2 regions of the Clostridium isatidis genome follow, and region 2 is predicted to be linked to the other one. Evidence: a T-box and tRNA genes for the amino acid it is inferred to sense, from the RefSeq annotation. Region 2 holds a T-box; the other holds one or more tRNA genes.
The links. The T-box of region 2 lies ahead of metG (methionine--tRNA ligase). A T-box ahead of a tRNA ligase gene usually reads a tRNA of that ligase, here a tRNA-Met.
Positions count from the first base shown of each region.

Region 1: it has a tRNA-Met gene. The T-box ahead of metG (methionine--tRNA ligase) is inferred to sense a tRNA for this amino acid. The anticodon was not compared.

Region 1 is NZ_CP016786.1:1,405,138-1,413,195, reverse strand. It holds gene BEN51_RS06740 (ABC-F family ATP-binding cassette domain-containing protein) at 1-884, shown strand, start outside; gene BEN51_RS14020 (hypothetical protein) at 1,331-1,540, shown strand; gene BEN51_RS06730 (MerR family transcriptional regulator) at 1,752-1,967, shown strand; tRNA gene BEN51_RS06725 (tRNA-Met) at 2,050-2,125, opposite strand; gene BEN51_RS06720 (hypothetical protein) at 2,476-3,024, shown strand; gene BEN51_RS06715 (hypothetical protein) at 3,144-3,650, shown strand; gene BEN51_RS06710 (manganese catalase family protein) at 3,701-4,279, opposite strand; gene BEN51_RS06705 (spore coat protein CotJB) at 4,279-4,542, opposite strand; gene BEN51_RS06700 (spore coat associated protein CotJA) at 4,535-4,960, opposite strand; gene BEN51_RS06695 (FAD-binding oxidoreductase) at 5,118-6,506, shown strand; gene BEN51_RS06690 (tRNA 2-thiocytidine biosynthesis TtcA family protein) at 6,542-7,408, shown strand; gene BEN51_RS06685 (DUF4250 domain-containing protein) at 7,737-7,925, shown strand.
Region 2 is NZ_CP016786.1:87,701-95,758, reverse strand. It holds gene BEN51_RS00425 (Na/Pi cotransporter family protein) at 1-1,078, opposite strand, end outside; gene metG (methionine--tRNA ligase) at 1,408-3,021, opposite strand; gene BEN51_RS00415 (DUF2164 domain-containing protein) at 3,175-3,405, opposite strand; gene metG (methionine--tRNA ligase) at 3,574-5,514, opposite strand; T-box leader at 5,589-5,827, opposite strand; gene BEN51_RS00405 (SdpI family protein) at 5,872-6,213, opposite strand; gene BEN51_RS00400 (FUSC family protein) at 6,348-6,827, shown strand; gene BEN51_RS00395 (aminopeptidase P family protein) at 6,917-8,058, opposite strand, start outside.

The DNA of each region.
Region 1 (8,058 bases), 1.3 Mb from region 2:
TAGTTAATTTAATATATCATGTTGAAGATAGGAAGCTAACAAGATATGTTGGTGATTACTATGAATTCAAGAGACTTTATGAAGAAAATAAGAAGAGATTAGAAGCTGCTTATGAAAAGCAGCAAAAGGAAATTGCAAGACTTGAAGACTTTGTTGCGAGAAATAAGGCTAATGTGGCAACAGCTAATATGGCTAAATCAAGACAAAAGAAGCTGGATAAAATGGAGATAATAGAGCTTACAAAGGAAAAACCAAAGCCAGAGTTTAATTTTAAAATGGCAAGAACTTCTGGAAAGATGATATTTGAAACTAAGGATTTAGTAATTGGATATGATAGTCCTCTTACAAAGCCATTAAACCTTTATATGGAAAGAGGACAAAAGATTGCTTTGGTTGGAGCTAATGGTTTAGGTAAATCCACATTACTTAAAAGTTTACTAGGAATAGTTAAACCTTTATCTGGAGAAGTACAACTTGGGGATTATCAATATATTGGTTACTTTGAGCAAGAAGATAGATCAGGAAATACAAATACCTGTATTGAAGAAGTGTGGAATGAATTTCCTGGGAAAACTCAATATGAAATAAGAGCAGCTTTAGCAAAATGTGGTTTAACTACAAAACAATTAGAATCAAAGATTATGGTATTATCTGGAGGAGAAGCAGCAAAGGTTAGATTATGTAAGATAATTAATAAAGAAACAAATATTTTAATATTAGACGAACCTACAAACCATTTAGACATAGATGCAAAGGAAGAATTAAAGAGAGCTTTAAAGGAATATAAAGGAACGATACTATTAGTATCCCATGAACCAGAGTTCTATAGAGATGTTGTTACAGAAATATGGAACTGTGAAGATTGGACTACTAAGGTAGTATAAATAGCTGATTTTTCACAAAGAAAATTTATTCTAAGAAATCTAACAGTAAGTACTAAATGCAGGAAAACTAAGATATAATCAAGGAATTAAATAAATTACACTTATATTAATGGGATTGCTAAAAGGCAGTCCCATATTATTTTTAAGAAAATTTATGTAATATATCAACATATAAGGATATACATTGCATACTGTAAGTAGTAAGTGCTTATATATCAAAATATTGTTTATAAATATGGTAAAAGCGGTTAGATAGAAATGATTATGAAAGAATTAAAATTATCACAAGCATATTCAATAATTGTATTAAATGCTCAAGACAGTATTAACATGACAGTTGTTAAAAATTTTCAGTTAGATGTATTGCTGTTGCTGCAATTATTGAAAGTTACCTTGATGGTTACCTTAAAGAAACAGAGGGTAAGTTAGTTTTAGAAAATAGTATTTTGGATAACCCTAATATAACTTTATATCAGGAAGTTGCTTTAAGGACAATTCTTAATAAAAAGGATATTGTAGAAGGGGATTGGAATTGGTATAAAGGAATTTTTAAAGATGAAAAAAACTTAGTGAAAACTCCTTTGGTTTCAGGTATTAATTTTTTATTTTCTGAAATTGAACGTTCCCAATCTATTTTTGTTGATACAGAAGAGTAGTTTGCAAATCAAGAACAAAGGCTATAAGCTGTAAAAAAGAGATTAGAAGAAAATGGACATTTATATACTGTTATTATAAAAGGAAAAGTTCCTTTTATAAAAATTGATAATATTTTGTATGAAGCTTATCCCCACGCAATTAATGAAAGTGGCATAGTAATTCATGGTGCTCGTCTAAAGAGATATTTAAAATAAGGAAATTGTTTAATAAATGTCTAGACAATGGTCAATGGATAAAATTAAAGAAGCGGATTATGTATCAATTGTTGAATTAGTAAGATTAACAGGTTCACGTTATAGTACCCTTAAATTTTATACTGAGGAGGGAATGCTTCCTTTTATACAAGGAGGAGAAAAACTTACAAGGAGATTTCCAAGAGAAAAAGCCTGTACAAGAATTGAAGAAATTAAACTTTTAAGAACTTAAGGATATAGCATTATTGAAATTAAAAAGTTTTTAGTAAATAAGAATTTATAAAAAAAGAATTACATTAAATGTAATTCTTTTTTGGTTGCGGGGGTAGGACTTGAACCTACGACCTTCGGGTTATGAGCCCGACGAGCTGCCGACTGCTCCACCCCGCGATAGTATTTAGTTTAATCAACTATTATATATATTACTATAGTCTTATGTGATAATAATTTCAAGTCTAGAATTCCTTAAATTTTGACCTTCTGAATACAAATATTCTGAAAATTTACTATTAACTCTATATTACTTAGAAATTTTAAAATAATTTTAGTTTTAGTAAGATTTTTTATAAAAAATTAAATATTAAGCTTAATATATTTTTTTGATTTTCAACCATATTATGGTTATAATTATATAAAAGGGACAAATATAATAAATTACTTTTTATAGGAATCCATACTTCAAGTAATTAAAAATTTAACAAAGTTTACTTTAATAAAAATTCTATTAAAGGAGAGGGAATATGTTAAAGGGTGTCAAAGAAGAATTATATGAGAATGAAAAAGTAAAGAATATGCAAGGGATATCAGAGGATAAAAAAGATAAAAAAACGATTTTTGAAATAGCTTTATGTATAAAAGAAAAAGTGGATAAAATTTTAACAAATATGAATAAAGAAACTATTGAAACAAAGGATTTAGAAGGTATTAACAAAGAAGACTTGAAGGAAATATTTAATATAATTGAATTATATGACACTAATAGAGAATTATTTTTAAAAACAGAATTTTTAGATACCTTGGAAAGAGAAATTACCACAATAGTAGAAATTCTATGTAAAAGGGATAACATAAAAAACTTTATAAATTTTGATAAAGAAGTCTATATGGAAGAGTATTTTGAGAATAATATTATTGAAGAAGAAGATGAGTTTTATAAGGAACATCTTGAAAATGTCTTGTTAATAATAAAGGAAATTGAAGAAACCCTTGCTGATAAAGCTTTAGAGGATTTAAATAATTTACTTACCGTCTTAAAAAATATCAAAGATATTCTTATAGATATTAAATAATAATCATATTAAGTTAATCATAAATGGGAGGTAATGGACTTCTATAAGTACAAATACACCTAAATTGGAATATATTATATTAGGGGACTAGCCTAAAAATATAGAAATTAGGTGTTTATATGGATTTCTATTTAAAAAGAAAACTAATAATTTTAAGAGATGATTTTAATACAGGTAACTGGAATTTGAAAACGTTTCAAAAATTTATGGCAGATATTAGATATAGCATTTTGAATATATCTCAGGATGAATTTATTGAGTTAATGACAATACCAAAAGAATTATTCAAAGGCTATATTTATCTAAAAGATTATTCAACATGGCAGATTAGCAATAAAAGTTATTTTTTAAAGAATATAAAAATCTTTAATGAAGAGTTTTTTGTAAAATTAGCAGATAAAATTTATAAATTGCAGTATAGTTTAGAGGATATAGTAGAAACAATTGATTTTATAGGATTAAATTTTAATGTAATGAGAAAAAATTATGGAAAGAAGATTGGACTGCCTTTAAAGAATATTGAGGAAATATTAAGAGAGTGTGTGGTAATTAATAATGAGCAATTAATTAAATTAGGACCAGTATTTGCTGAAAGAATTAATAGAGTTTTAAATATGAAAAGCTGAAAAATAAACCTAAGCTATATTTTAGCTTAGGTTTATTTTTCAGAGAGCTCTTATAATTTATAGAAATCTTTTGCTTTAGTATTATCTTGAACATCCATTAAAGCTTCTCCGAATCTCTGATAATGAACAATCTCTCTTTCTCTTAAGAAGCCAAGTATTTCTTTTATTTGAGCATCATCTGTTAAATTCATTAACCACTCATAAGTTACTCTGGCTTTTTGTTCTGCATTCATATCTTCGTGTAAATCTGCAATTATATCTCCTTTGGCTTGAATATAAGTAGCTGTCCAAGGATTTCCAGTAGCATCAACATAGAAAAGAGCTTTGCCATGGTCAGCATAATGGCCATCTAATCCTGCTTTTTTTATTTCATCTATAGATGCATTTTCCATTATTTGATGAACCATAGTTGCAATTATTTCAACATGAGCCATTTCTTCTGTTCCTATATCAGTTAAAAGAGCTTTTGATTTATTAGTAGGCATTGAATATCTTTGATTTAAATATCTTAGAGCCGCAGAAAGTTCCCCATCTGGTCCACCATATTGTGTAATTAATAGTTTTGCCATTCTAAGGTCTGTTGATTTTAAGTTAACCGGGTGTTGTAATGTTTTAACGTAATACCACATTATCTCTTTCCTCCTTTCTCATTTTCCCATGGCCATGGACTATTTACCCAAGCTTCTGGATTTTGGAAATATGCGCTTCCGAAATTTGTTAGAGGGCCATATTTCTTTTCATAGTCCCATATTAAGCGTTTTAATTCAGAAGAAAGAGCTGCGAAATCTTTAGTGGCACCCTCTGATTCAGGATGAGTATCTAAATATAAATTTAAATCAACTAATGCAAATTGCACTTTTTGAATTTCTAACATATGCTCATGTTTATTCATCATAGCTTCTTCTACCTCCTACATATCCAGAATTGCAATAAGGATCATATAAATCTTTAAATATTGTTCCTGAAATTATTGCATCATCTAAATTAAAAAAGTTTTTGTATGGTTGAGGTTGAATGTGAGCTTTAGCATAAATAGGAGGATTGAAAAGTTTATATGATTCATAGCAGTTTTCATCAGTATCTTTACAAAAAACGTTACATGAATATTTAGCAGGATTTTCTAAACAATCTTCTAAACAGCTAGATTTTTTTCCTTGACTGCAACTACCTTTGTAAGATTTACAGCTTCCCATTTTATCATCTTTGTAGTTTTTCTTATCTTTAAATTCATCCATTAGGTCTTCTAATTCTTCTTTAATATCTTTAAAATCGTCTTTGTATTCCTTTTTTTGATCTTTGCCCCTTAGCATTTAAATTTCCTTTCCCTTCGTTTTTACATTATCACTTTATGTAGAAAAAGATAAAAATGTGATAAAATTTAAATATCATTTAAAAAAATTGTTATATTTTAATTTTAATTTTATTATGATATTATCTATTAGATGAATAAATAACAGAAGGTGACGAATTATGAATATAAACTTTGATGAAATATCAGGGGAAGTTATAACAAGAAGTAATAAAAAATATGATGAGGCAAAACTAAGTTGGAATAGAGCTATAGATGTTAATCCATTAATAATAATTAATTGTTATAATGAAATAGATGTAATAAATGCTATTAAATTTGTTAAAAAAAATTATCTTGAATTTAGAATTAGATCAGGCAGACATAGCTATGAAGGTTATTCAACTGGTGAAAATTTAGTAGTTATAGATGTAAGTAATTTAAAAGAAATAAGTATAGATGAAGATAAGGGAATAGTTAAACTAGGTGGGGGAGTTAGAAATAGAGAAGCCTATGAAGCTTTGGGAGCTAAAGGATATCCTTTTCCAGGAGGAGGCTGCCCAACTGTTGGAGTTGCAGGTTTAATTTTAGGTGGCGGTTGGGGATATTCAAGCAGATATTTAGGCCTTGCCTGTGACAGCTTATTAGAAATAGAAATGATAGATTATAAAGGAAATAAGCTAATATTAAATGAAAATATTAATAGAGATTTATTTTGGGCTTGTAGAGGAGCTGGTGGAGGAAACTATGGAGTAGTAGTTTCTCTAACCTTAAAACTTCCAGAAAAAGTTGATATGGGTACATTAATTAGAATAAATTATAAAAATATAAATGAAGAAGATGCTGTTAAAATCTTAGAAAATCTTCAAAATTTATATAGAAATTTAGATTATAAAATGAATTTAAAAACATCCCTTTATAATTCAAAGGAAGATGGTATTGGTATAAAATTAATAGGTTTATTTTATGGAGAGGATAGTGAGGCAAGAAAAATATTAAAGTCCATAACTGAAGTAAGCGAGAAAATAGAAGCAGATTTTGATTATATGACAATCCTTGAATGTAATAGATGGATACAAGATAGTCATCCAGAATATGAAAGCTATAAATCTGGGGGAAGATTTTTATATAAGGAATTAGATGCAAAAAATATAAGAAGTCTATTAGATATTATTAAAGAAAGAGCAAAAGGTTCTTATTATACTGCAATAACTTTATATGGTCTTGGAGGTAAAGTAAAGGAAATATCAAAAGCTCAAACTGCTTTTTATTATAGAGATGCAAAATTTATTTTAGGCTTTCAAACAGTATGGGAAGATAATAAATATAAAAATAATAACAAAGATTGGTTTTTAGCTAGATATAATATAATTACTGAATTAACTGAGGGTGCTTTTGTGAATTTTCCATTACATGAATTGAAGAATTACGAGGAAGAGTATTTTGGAGCTAACTTCAAAAGATTAAAAGAAATAAAAGAAAAATACGATCCAAATAATTTTTTTATATTTCCACAAGTAATAAACGGAACAAATGAATTATTATCTGACAATACGAATAAAAGATGATATAATTTACAAGGATAAGAAAATGAGGTGATAAAATGAGTAGCATAGCTGGTAAAGGTTGTGAAAGACTGATACCTACTGAAGAAAAGAAATCATTAGAAGAAATAGAACGTAGTATAGTTAAAAGATATAGAAAAAAAATATGGACTCGATTTGTAAAAGCAGTTAAAGATTATAAACTTGTTGAGGAAGGAGATAAAATTGCTGTTGCAATTTCAGGAGGAAAAGACTCACTATTAATGGCAAAATGCTTTCAAGAACTAAAAAAGCATGGACAGATGAATTTTGAGTTAGAGTTTATTGCAATGGATCCTGGTTATCATCCTCAAATAAAAGAGTTGCTTATAGAAAACTGCAATCATTTAGGGATACCAGTACATATATATGAAGGGAAAATCTTTGAAGTTGTAGATAAGATGGCAAGAGATTATCCGTGTTATCTTTGTGCAAGAATGAGAAGAGGTTCATTATATAATAAAGCAAAGGAATTAGGTTGCAACAAATTGGCTTTAGGTCATCATTATAATGATGTAATAGAAACAACCTTATTAAATGTTTTATATGCTGGAAACTTTAAAACTATGCTTCCTAAGTTAAAAGCACAGAATTTTGAGGGAATGGAACTTATCAGACCTTTATATTATATTGAAGAAGACGATATAAAGAGATTTACAAACTATGCAGGAATATGGCCTTTAAATTGTGCATGTATGGTTGCGGCGGAAAAAATAGGAAATAAAAGATATGAAATAAAAGATTTAATAAAGGAATTAAAGAAAAAATTTGATGGTGTTGAAAAATCTATTTTTAAAGCCGCAGAAAATGTTAATATGGATTCTATTTTAGGTTGGGAGAAAAATGGCATAAAAACTAAATATTTAGATGTTTATGATGAGGATTAATATAGATTTTTAACAAAATGAGCTATTTATAATAGCTCATTTTTTATATTTCTATTGAAATATTTAGAATAACTTAATAAAATAATAATAGGATTATTTTTCTTTAATGTAATAATTATTAAAATTAAAATGTAATTTGTAAAAAAATACATTATTAGGAATTGAAATTTATATAAAGAAAAAACACCTTAGTAAAATATTTTTAACTCTTAAAACTTTTTTTCAGAAATGTGATGTAATAGATTAAAAATAGTGTATAATACTACTAAAGAAATTAATAAAAATACAATAAATCTATTATATTCATACAAAGTAAAGGAGATATATTATGGACAGAGAAACAATTTTAGCTATGGATCCAAATATATTAGTGAGCATGATTAACATGAAATTGAGAGATTTCTATTCAAATTTATCAGTTTTATGTGAAGATTTAGATATAAAAGAGGAAGAGTTAAAGAAGAAGTTAGAAAGTTTCGGATATGAATATATAGCGGAGCAAAATCAATTTAAATAAGGGGAGGATTTACATGAAAATAAAAAAGAGTGCTAAAATCTTTATGATAATTGCAGCAGGAGTTAGTTTAGCTGTAACTTTATTGAATGATGAAAAGAAAAAATCAAAGGAAAAAGAAAGCCAGGAAGCATAA
Region 2 (8,058 bases):
TAAAAGCTTTCATTGCTAATACTACATTTTCTTTTGCCTTATTAGCCATTCTTAATGTTTCTTTAATAACCTGTCCATTTGCGATTACAGGTGTTTCAAATAACCTTTTATCTAAATATATAGCACCTTTCTTTTCAATTCCACCATCTCCAGGTAAAAGTAAGTTTACTACTTTAACTAAGTATTCACTTAATGGCAGCATTATAAGAGTAACTAAAACATTAAATATTGTATGTGCATTTGCTACTTGTCTTGCAACTTCTGGTGATGTTGATTGTATCAAATTAATAAATGGATCAATAAATGGGAAGAAAATGATAGCGCCAAAAGTATTAAATAATAAATGCATTAAAGCTGCCTTTTTAGCTGTTCTATTAGTTCCTAATGAAGCTAATAAAGCTGTTACACATGTTCCGATATTACAGCCAAGTATAACTGGGAATGCTAGTCTCATATCAATAGCACCTGTTGAGGCTAAGGCAATTAATATAACAGTTGTTGCAGCTGAGCTTTGAATAATTGCTGTTAATCCAAGACCTGCAAGTAATCCAAGTATTTTATTATCAGATACTACAAGTATAAATTCCTTAAACCATTCTGATTCTGCAACTGGATCCATTGAGCTACCCATTAAATCCATACCCATAAATAAAATACCAAATCCAATTGCTATACTTGCTAAATCTCTAGTCTTTTTATTTTTACCAACTAAAAGTATAATTGCTCCAATTCCTATAACTAAAGGTGCAATCTTATTTAGATCAAGAGATACCATTTGTGCTGTAATAGTTGTACCAATATTAGCCCCCATTATGACGCCAGCTGCCTGGGATAATGTCATTAAACCTGCATTTACGAAACTAACAATCATAACTGTAGTTCCACTTGAACTTTGTATAATAGCTGTAACTATTGCCCCTACTACAACTCCTATATATTTATTACTGGTCAATTTTTCCAAAATCGATTTCAATTTGTCTCCAGCAGCGTTTTCAAGTCCATCTCCCATAATTTTCATTCCGTAAAGAAATAGTCCTAAGCCGCCGAATAAACCAGCAAAAATAGAAAATTTGTCCATGATTTTCTCTCCTTAATTAACAATAATTTTATAACTATTTATTAACACCGAACTAACTATATAATTTTTTAAACATATTGTAAATATAGTTTAACAATTTTTAACCTGATTTTAACATTGAATATAATCCAATAATTATCTTATTTATTCAATAATTATTAATAATTTATTTTAGTTTTTGACACACTTTTGTCATAATCTTGGTATAATATATATGATGTAAAGTAGTTAAAGCATTATTATTTACCCCTAAAACCATCTAATGGTCCCTAGATTAAATTCTTCCCCAAATTTATTTAATCTAGGGTTTTTTCCTTTTTATAGCTTTTTTAATTTTTTTCTTCTTTTAACCTTTTAGTTTCATCATTTATTATTTTCTTGTCTATCCTTTTAAATAAATTTTCTAGTTTGGAGATTTCACCTTTTTTCTTTTCAGTATAACTCCATATATTTTCTTCAATATTTAAAGCTGTCCTAATATCTTCTGCCGTTTTAGGCATAAAAGGTTCAAAAAGATTTGATAAATTAACAATTATTTGAATTGCCTCATATATCCCTGATACATATTTATTTTGATCTTTTCCTTCTAATTCATTTAATTTTTTATAATATTTTTTTATTAAAGACATTATTTCAATTAAAGCACTTTTAAATTTTCCTTCTTCTATTTTGTCTCCTATATTAAAATAAGTATTTAAAATTTCATTTCTAACCTCTTTATCTAAAACACTTTCAGGTATTTTTGAGTTAAACTTCTCTACAACAATCCCTATAGTTTTAGTTACATAGTTATTTAATAGATTAACTAAATCTCTATTAACTGTATTTACAAAATCCCTCCAAGTAAAATCTGTATCCTTTGTTTCTGGAGAATTTAAAAGTAAATAATATCTAAATTCGTCTATATTATAATTCTCTATTACATAATCAGCCCAAATAGCCCAATTTTTTACCGCTGAAAAGTTCTTTCCTTCTAACTTTATATATTCACTTGAAATTACATGTAAGTTTGGATTTTTTATACCAAGACCTGCTAAAATAGCTGGAAAAATTACTGTATGGAAAGGAATATTATCTTTTCCGTGAACAAAATAAACCCTTGAATCCTCCCCTTCCCAATAATTTCTCCAATCTTCTCCTCTTTCCTCTAAAACTCTAATACTAGATGTAAGATAGCCCATAACTGCCTCTATCCAAACATAAATCCTTTTATCTTCATATCCTTCTAAGGGTACCTCTACACCCCAATTAAAATCTCTTGTAACTGCTTTATCTCTTAATCCTTCCTTTAAATATCTCTTTACTATTACCTGTGCATTATCTCTCCAGCCTCTTTGTCTTATTAATAATCTTCTTACATCTTTTTCAAACTTAGATAAAGTAAAAAATAGATGCTTTGTGGTTTTTACAACAGCTTTATTTCCACAAATTTTACACTTTTTATTTAAAAGTTCCTCATACTCTATTATTTCTAAGCAATTTTCACATTGTTCATCTATTACTACTGAATTACAATGAGGACATTCTCCCTCTATATATCTATCTGATAAAAATTCATTACAATTTTCACAGAAAGTTTGTTCAACTTCTTTTTCATATATGTATCCCTTATTATAAAGTTCTAATATAAATTCCTTTACCTTGTTAGCATGGTAGTCATTATGGGTCTTATCAAATACATCAAAAGAAAATCCTAATCCCTTAAAACATCCTTTAAATTCTTCATGATATTTATTAATAGTTTCTAAAGGTGTTAATCCTTCTTCCTTAGCTCTCATGGTTACAGGAGTACCATGACAGTCAGTTCCAGATAAAAATATTACATCGTCCCCCATAAGCCTATGATATCTTGCTATAACATCTCCTGGCAGCCAAACAGCTATTCTTCCTAAATGTAAAGGCCCATTGGCATAAGGCCATGCATTTCCTACTATTATATTCATAAAAAACCCCCTTAAATTCAATTCATTTCTGCTAATTACTTTTTACTTATTACTTCCCTAATAAACTTAAAACCACTCCAAACTCCACACTACTAACTAAGTTTTAACTACTAACTCAACACTACTAACTTCTAGCTGAATTCCTATTACTAACTAAATCTGAATCTCTAAAAGATCTTCTATCCTATCATGCATATATCTATAGGCATCATTAACCCCTTCATTATAAAACTCAGGTGCTAACTTATCCATGAAGAAATCTAAAACTATGTTGGCAGCTAAATCTCCGATTTCTTCATCTCTTTCTTCATAAAAAAATGTTTTTATTTCATTAATTAAATCTTCTCTTTTTTCCCTGGAAATATTAAATTTCTTATTTTTCATCTATTTTATTCCTTTCTTTTAATAAAAATCTGCTGTCGAAAGCAAAATTTTCTAACATCTCAAGCTTTTAATTCTCAATTACAGCTAATAATATAAAGAAAGATTTTCAGCTAGCTGAAAATCCTCCTTAATTATGCATTTTGTATTCTACATTTTAAATTGTGAGATTTATCTCACTATACTTCCTGTTGGTAGATCACCTGGGTCTACAAGCTTTAAAATGCTGCCATCATCTGTTGCAGCTGCAAGAATCATTCCTTGTGATAATTCTCCCCTTAAAGTTACTGGCTTTAAGTTAGCAACTAGAACTACATTTTTACCCACTAACTCTTCAGGTTTATAGTATTGAGAAATTCCAGACACCACTTGTCTTTCTTCTCCATTTAAATCTACTGTTAGCTTTAATAGTTTCTTTGCCTTCTTTATAGGTTCACAAGCTAAGACTTTTACTACTCTTAAATCTATCTTTTCAAAGTCTTCTATAGTTATTTCTTCTTTTATTGGAGCTATTTCTCTTTTGGCTGGTTTGTCTTTAGCTAATTGAGCTTCCTTTAATGCTTCTAATTCAGCTAATTTCTTATCTACATCTATTCTTGGGAATAAAGCCTCTCCCTTTTTAACCTTGGTTCCAACTACTGTTCCATTAAATTCCTTTAATGATTCAAAGGATACATTATTAGTATTTAATTGAGCATTAATTTTTTCACTTGTTTCAGGTAAAAAGGCTGCTAATAATACAGATGAAAATCTTAAGCTTTCAGCTAAATTATATAAAACTGTTCCTAATCTTTCCTTCTTAGCATCATCCTTGGCTAATATCCAAGGAGTTGTTTCATCTATATATTTATTTGCTCTTCTTATTAAATTAAATATAGTTTCTAGAGCTTCTGGTATTCTCAATTCATCAATTGCTTCTGTAACTTTTCCTGGAGTTGCTAAAGCTAAATTTATTAGTTCATCATCAATTGCTTCTTTTTCAGAATTTGCAGGTACTTCTCCTCCAAAATACTTCTCAATCATTGCCACTGTTCTTGAAAGCAAGTTTCCTAAATCATTACATAAATCTGAGTTGATTTTCTTTATAAATATTTCATTATTAAATAATCCATCTGATCCAAATGGGATTTCTTTTAATAAATAATATCTAACTGCATCTACTCCAAAATGTTCAACTAAAGTAACAGGGTCTACAACATTTCCCTTAGATTTTGACATTTTACCTCCATCTACAAGCAGCCATCCATGACCAAATACTTGCTTTGGAAGTGGTAATCCTAAAGCCATTAGCATAATTGGCCAGTATATAGTATGAAATCTTAAAATATCCTTACCTATTAAATGAACATCTGCTGGCCAATATTTTTCATATAATTCTTTATTTTCACTTCCGTAACCAAGAGCAGTAATATAATTTGATAAAGCATCTATCCATACATATACAACATGACCTTCATCAAAAGTTACAGGAATTCCCCAGTTAAAGCTAGTTCTTGAAACACAAAGATCTTGAAGACCTGGTCTTAAGAAGTTATTAAGCATTTCATTTTTTCTTGATTCTGGTTGTATAAATTCTGGATGAGTTTCTATATATTCAATTAATCTATCAGCATATTTGCTCATTTTAAAGAAATATGCTTCTTCCTTTGATTTTTCTATTGGTCTTCCACAGTCTGGGCAATTTCCATTTACTAATTGAGTTTCTGTCCAGAAAGATTCACACGGAGTACAATACATTCCTTCATAAGAGGATTTATATATATCTCCTTGATCATATAATTTTTTAAATATATCTTGAACAGCCTTAATATGATAATCATCAGTTGTTCTAATAAACTTATCATAGCCTATATTCATTAGCTTCCATAATTCTTTTATTCCCGCTACAACTTCATCTACATGTTCCTTTGGTGTTATACCCTTTTCTTCTGCTATTCTTTGAATTTTTTGTCCATGTTCATCTGTTCCTGTTAAGAACATTACATCATATCCTGTTAATCTTTTATATCTGGCTAAGGCATCTGCTGCAACTGTTGTATAAGTATTACCAATATGAAGTTTTGTTGACGGATAATAAATTGGCGTAGTTATGTAATATGTTTTCTTACACATATCCTTTTCCTCCTGTTATTTTACTTAAATAATATAGTTACAATATAAAAAATCTCTATATGGATATAAAACCATATAGAGACGCATTACACGTGTTACCACTCTATTTCGTATTTATCTCACGATAAATACCTCAGCAAGTGAAATTTTCACTTTGCAATATAACGGTTGCTCCCGTATTCTCCTTACAATTAATTTTGCTCAGAGAACATGCTCCAAGGCCATCTTCATGAAAATATTAGCTGCTAGCTTTCACCCACCCTAGCTCTCTTTAAGCCTTAATTTTCATTACTCTTCTTTTCATCGCATTTAATATTATGATATGGTAATTTGGGTATACTGTCAATATTTTAATATTCATTTCAATTTAAACTTCTTTTTTATTATATTTTCTATTATAAGCCTTGCTATAACAACTAAAATAAAAGTTAATGCTAATATTGTAGAAAAAGCCTCTTCTCCAAATATAAAAATACCTATTGTATTTAATACAAGTAGAAAACTCCCAATTGCTCCATATATTTTTGAAGCAAGCTTATTAGAGTATTCCCAAGTTTTTTTATTTAATATTGAATATTTATTTTTATATCCAATTTTGGTATTAGGAAATTTTGAATGTTTTGTTTCATATATTCCTCCTAATAACAATAACCCCAAAGGTACTATATCTACTATTATCAATAAAATTATTAAGTTCATATTTATTACCCTTATTTTTATATTTATATGTATTATATATTTTATTATATACTTTTTTAGAATTTTGTCATATACTATAATTTAAATATAATTAAATAGGACTTAAATATATAATATTTATTGGAGGTTTTTAAATGAAACATTTAGCTCTTCCTCATCTAGGTTATAGAAATCTTAAAACTTCCCTGGCAGTATTAATTTGTTTATTACTAATCCCCAAATCCCTAAATGCACCAATTGCGGCAATTATATCTATGCAAAGTACCATAGAAGATTCTGTAAAAATAGGTTTAAATAGATTGATTGGTACATTTATAGGCGGTGTACTTGGAGCAATTATACTTATTTTAACCATTAAACTTAATTTACATTCCTTTTCTATAATTATAGCTTCATTAGGGGTTTGTTTAATAATATATATTTGTAATTTAATTAAGAAACCTGCTGCCTGTACTATAGCATCAATAGTTATCTTAATAATACTAATAGATCCTGATATTATTAATCCAGTCAGATATGCTTTTCAAAGAACTTTAGAAACAATTGTAGGGGTAATTATTGCAATAATTATCAACGCCATTATTAATCCACCAAAAGAGAAGAAGCAAACATAAAAAATATTTTTATAAGTTCACAGGGCACAGTTTTAGAGACTATAAAAAATAATTCTACTTTTAGCTGTGCGCTGTGAAATATACATTGATTAAACTTCCCTTGTTACTTTCTTTAAGAACTCAATTTCATCTTTTCTTAAATAAGGACTCAACTTTTCAAATACTGTCTTGTGGTAATTATTTAACCACTCCTTTTCTTCAAAGGTCAATAAATTAAGCTCTATTCCATCTAAATCTATAGGACAATAAGAGATAGTTCTAAACTTATAGAATTCTCCAGATTCTTCTGAAATCATATATTTTTCTACTATTAATGTATTTTCAGTTCTAATTCCATACTTTCCTTCTTTATAAACTCCAGGTTCATTTGTAATTACCATTCCAGCTTCTAATACTGTAGCTGCAGCATCTCCTATTGGCCTAATGCTTTGTGGTCCTTCATGGACATTTAAGAAAAACCCAACTCCATGACCTGTTCCGCATTTATAATCTATACCATATTTCCATAATGGTCCTCTTGCTAAAATATCTAGATTCATGCCTGTAGTTCCCTTTAAGAATTTAGCTAAAGCTAATCCTATATGACTCTTTAAAACTAGAGTAAAATCTCTTCTTTCTTCTTCAGTAATTTCTCCTAAAATAAAGGTTCTTGTTATATCTGTAGTTCCATCAAGATATTGTGCTCCTGAATCTACAAGAAACATTCCCTCTTCCTTAAGTTCATAATCTGTTTTTTCAGTTGCTGAATAATGCATCATTGCTGCATGTTCCTTATAACCAGCAATAGTATTAAAACTATCTCCCTTATAGTTTTCACCTTCAGCCCTTATTGAGGTTAGTTTCTTAGCTGCAGATATTTCACTAATCTTTTCTTTACCTACATTTTCTTTTAGCCATTTCATAAATCTTACCATAGCAACTCCATCTCTTACTTGAGACTTTTCCATACTTGCTATTTCAGTTTCATTTTTTATAGCCTTTAATTTTGTTGTATAATTTAATTCATCTATAACTCTAACTTCTTTACTAATTGCAGAAAATACTTTTGCATTTAACTTATTTTTATCTAGTAAAACTGTACCTTTTATAGTTCTTACATGTTCTTCTATCTCATTATAATTAAATATATTTACCCCTTGAGAATTCAATTTTGTCTTTACTTCTTCTGTAAGCTTATCTAAATCTATATAAAGATTTGCTTCATTTCTAGTTATTATGGCATAGGATAGTG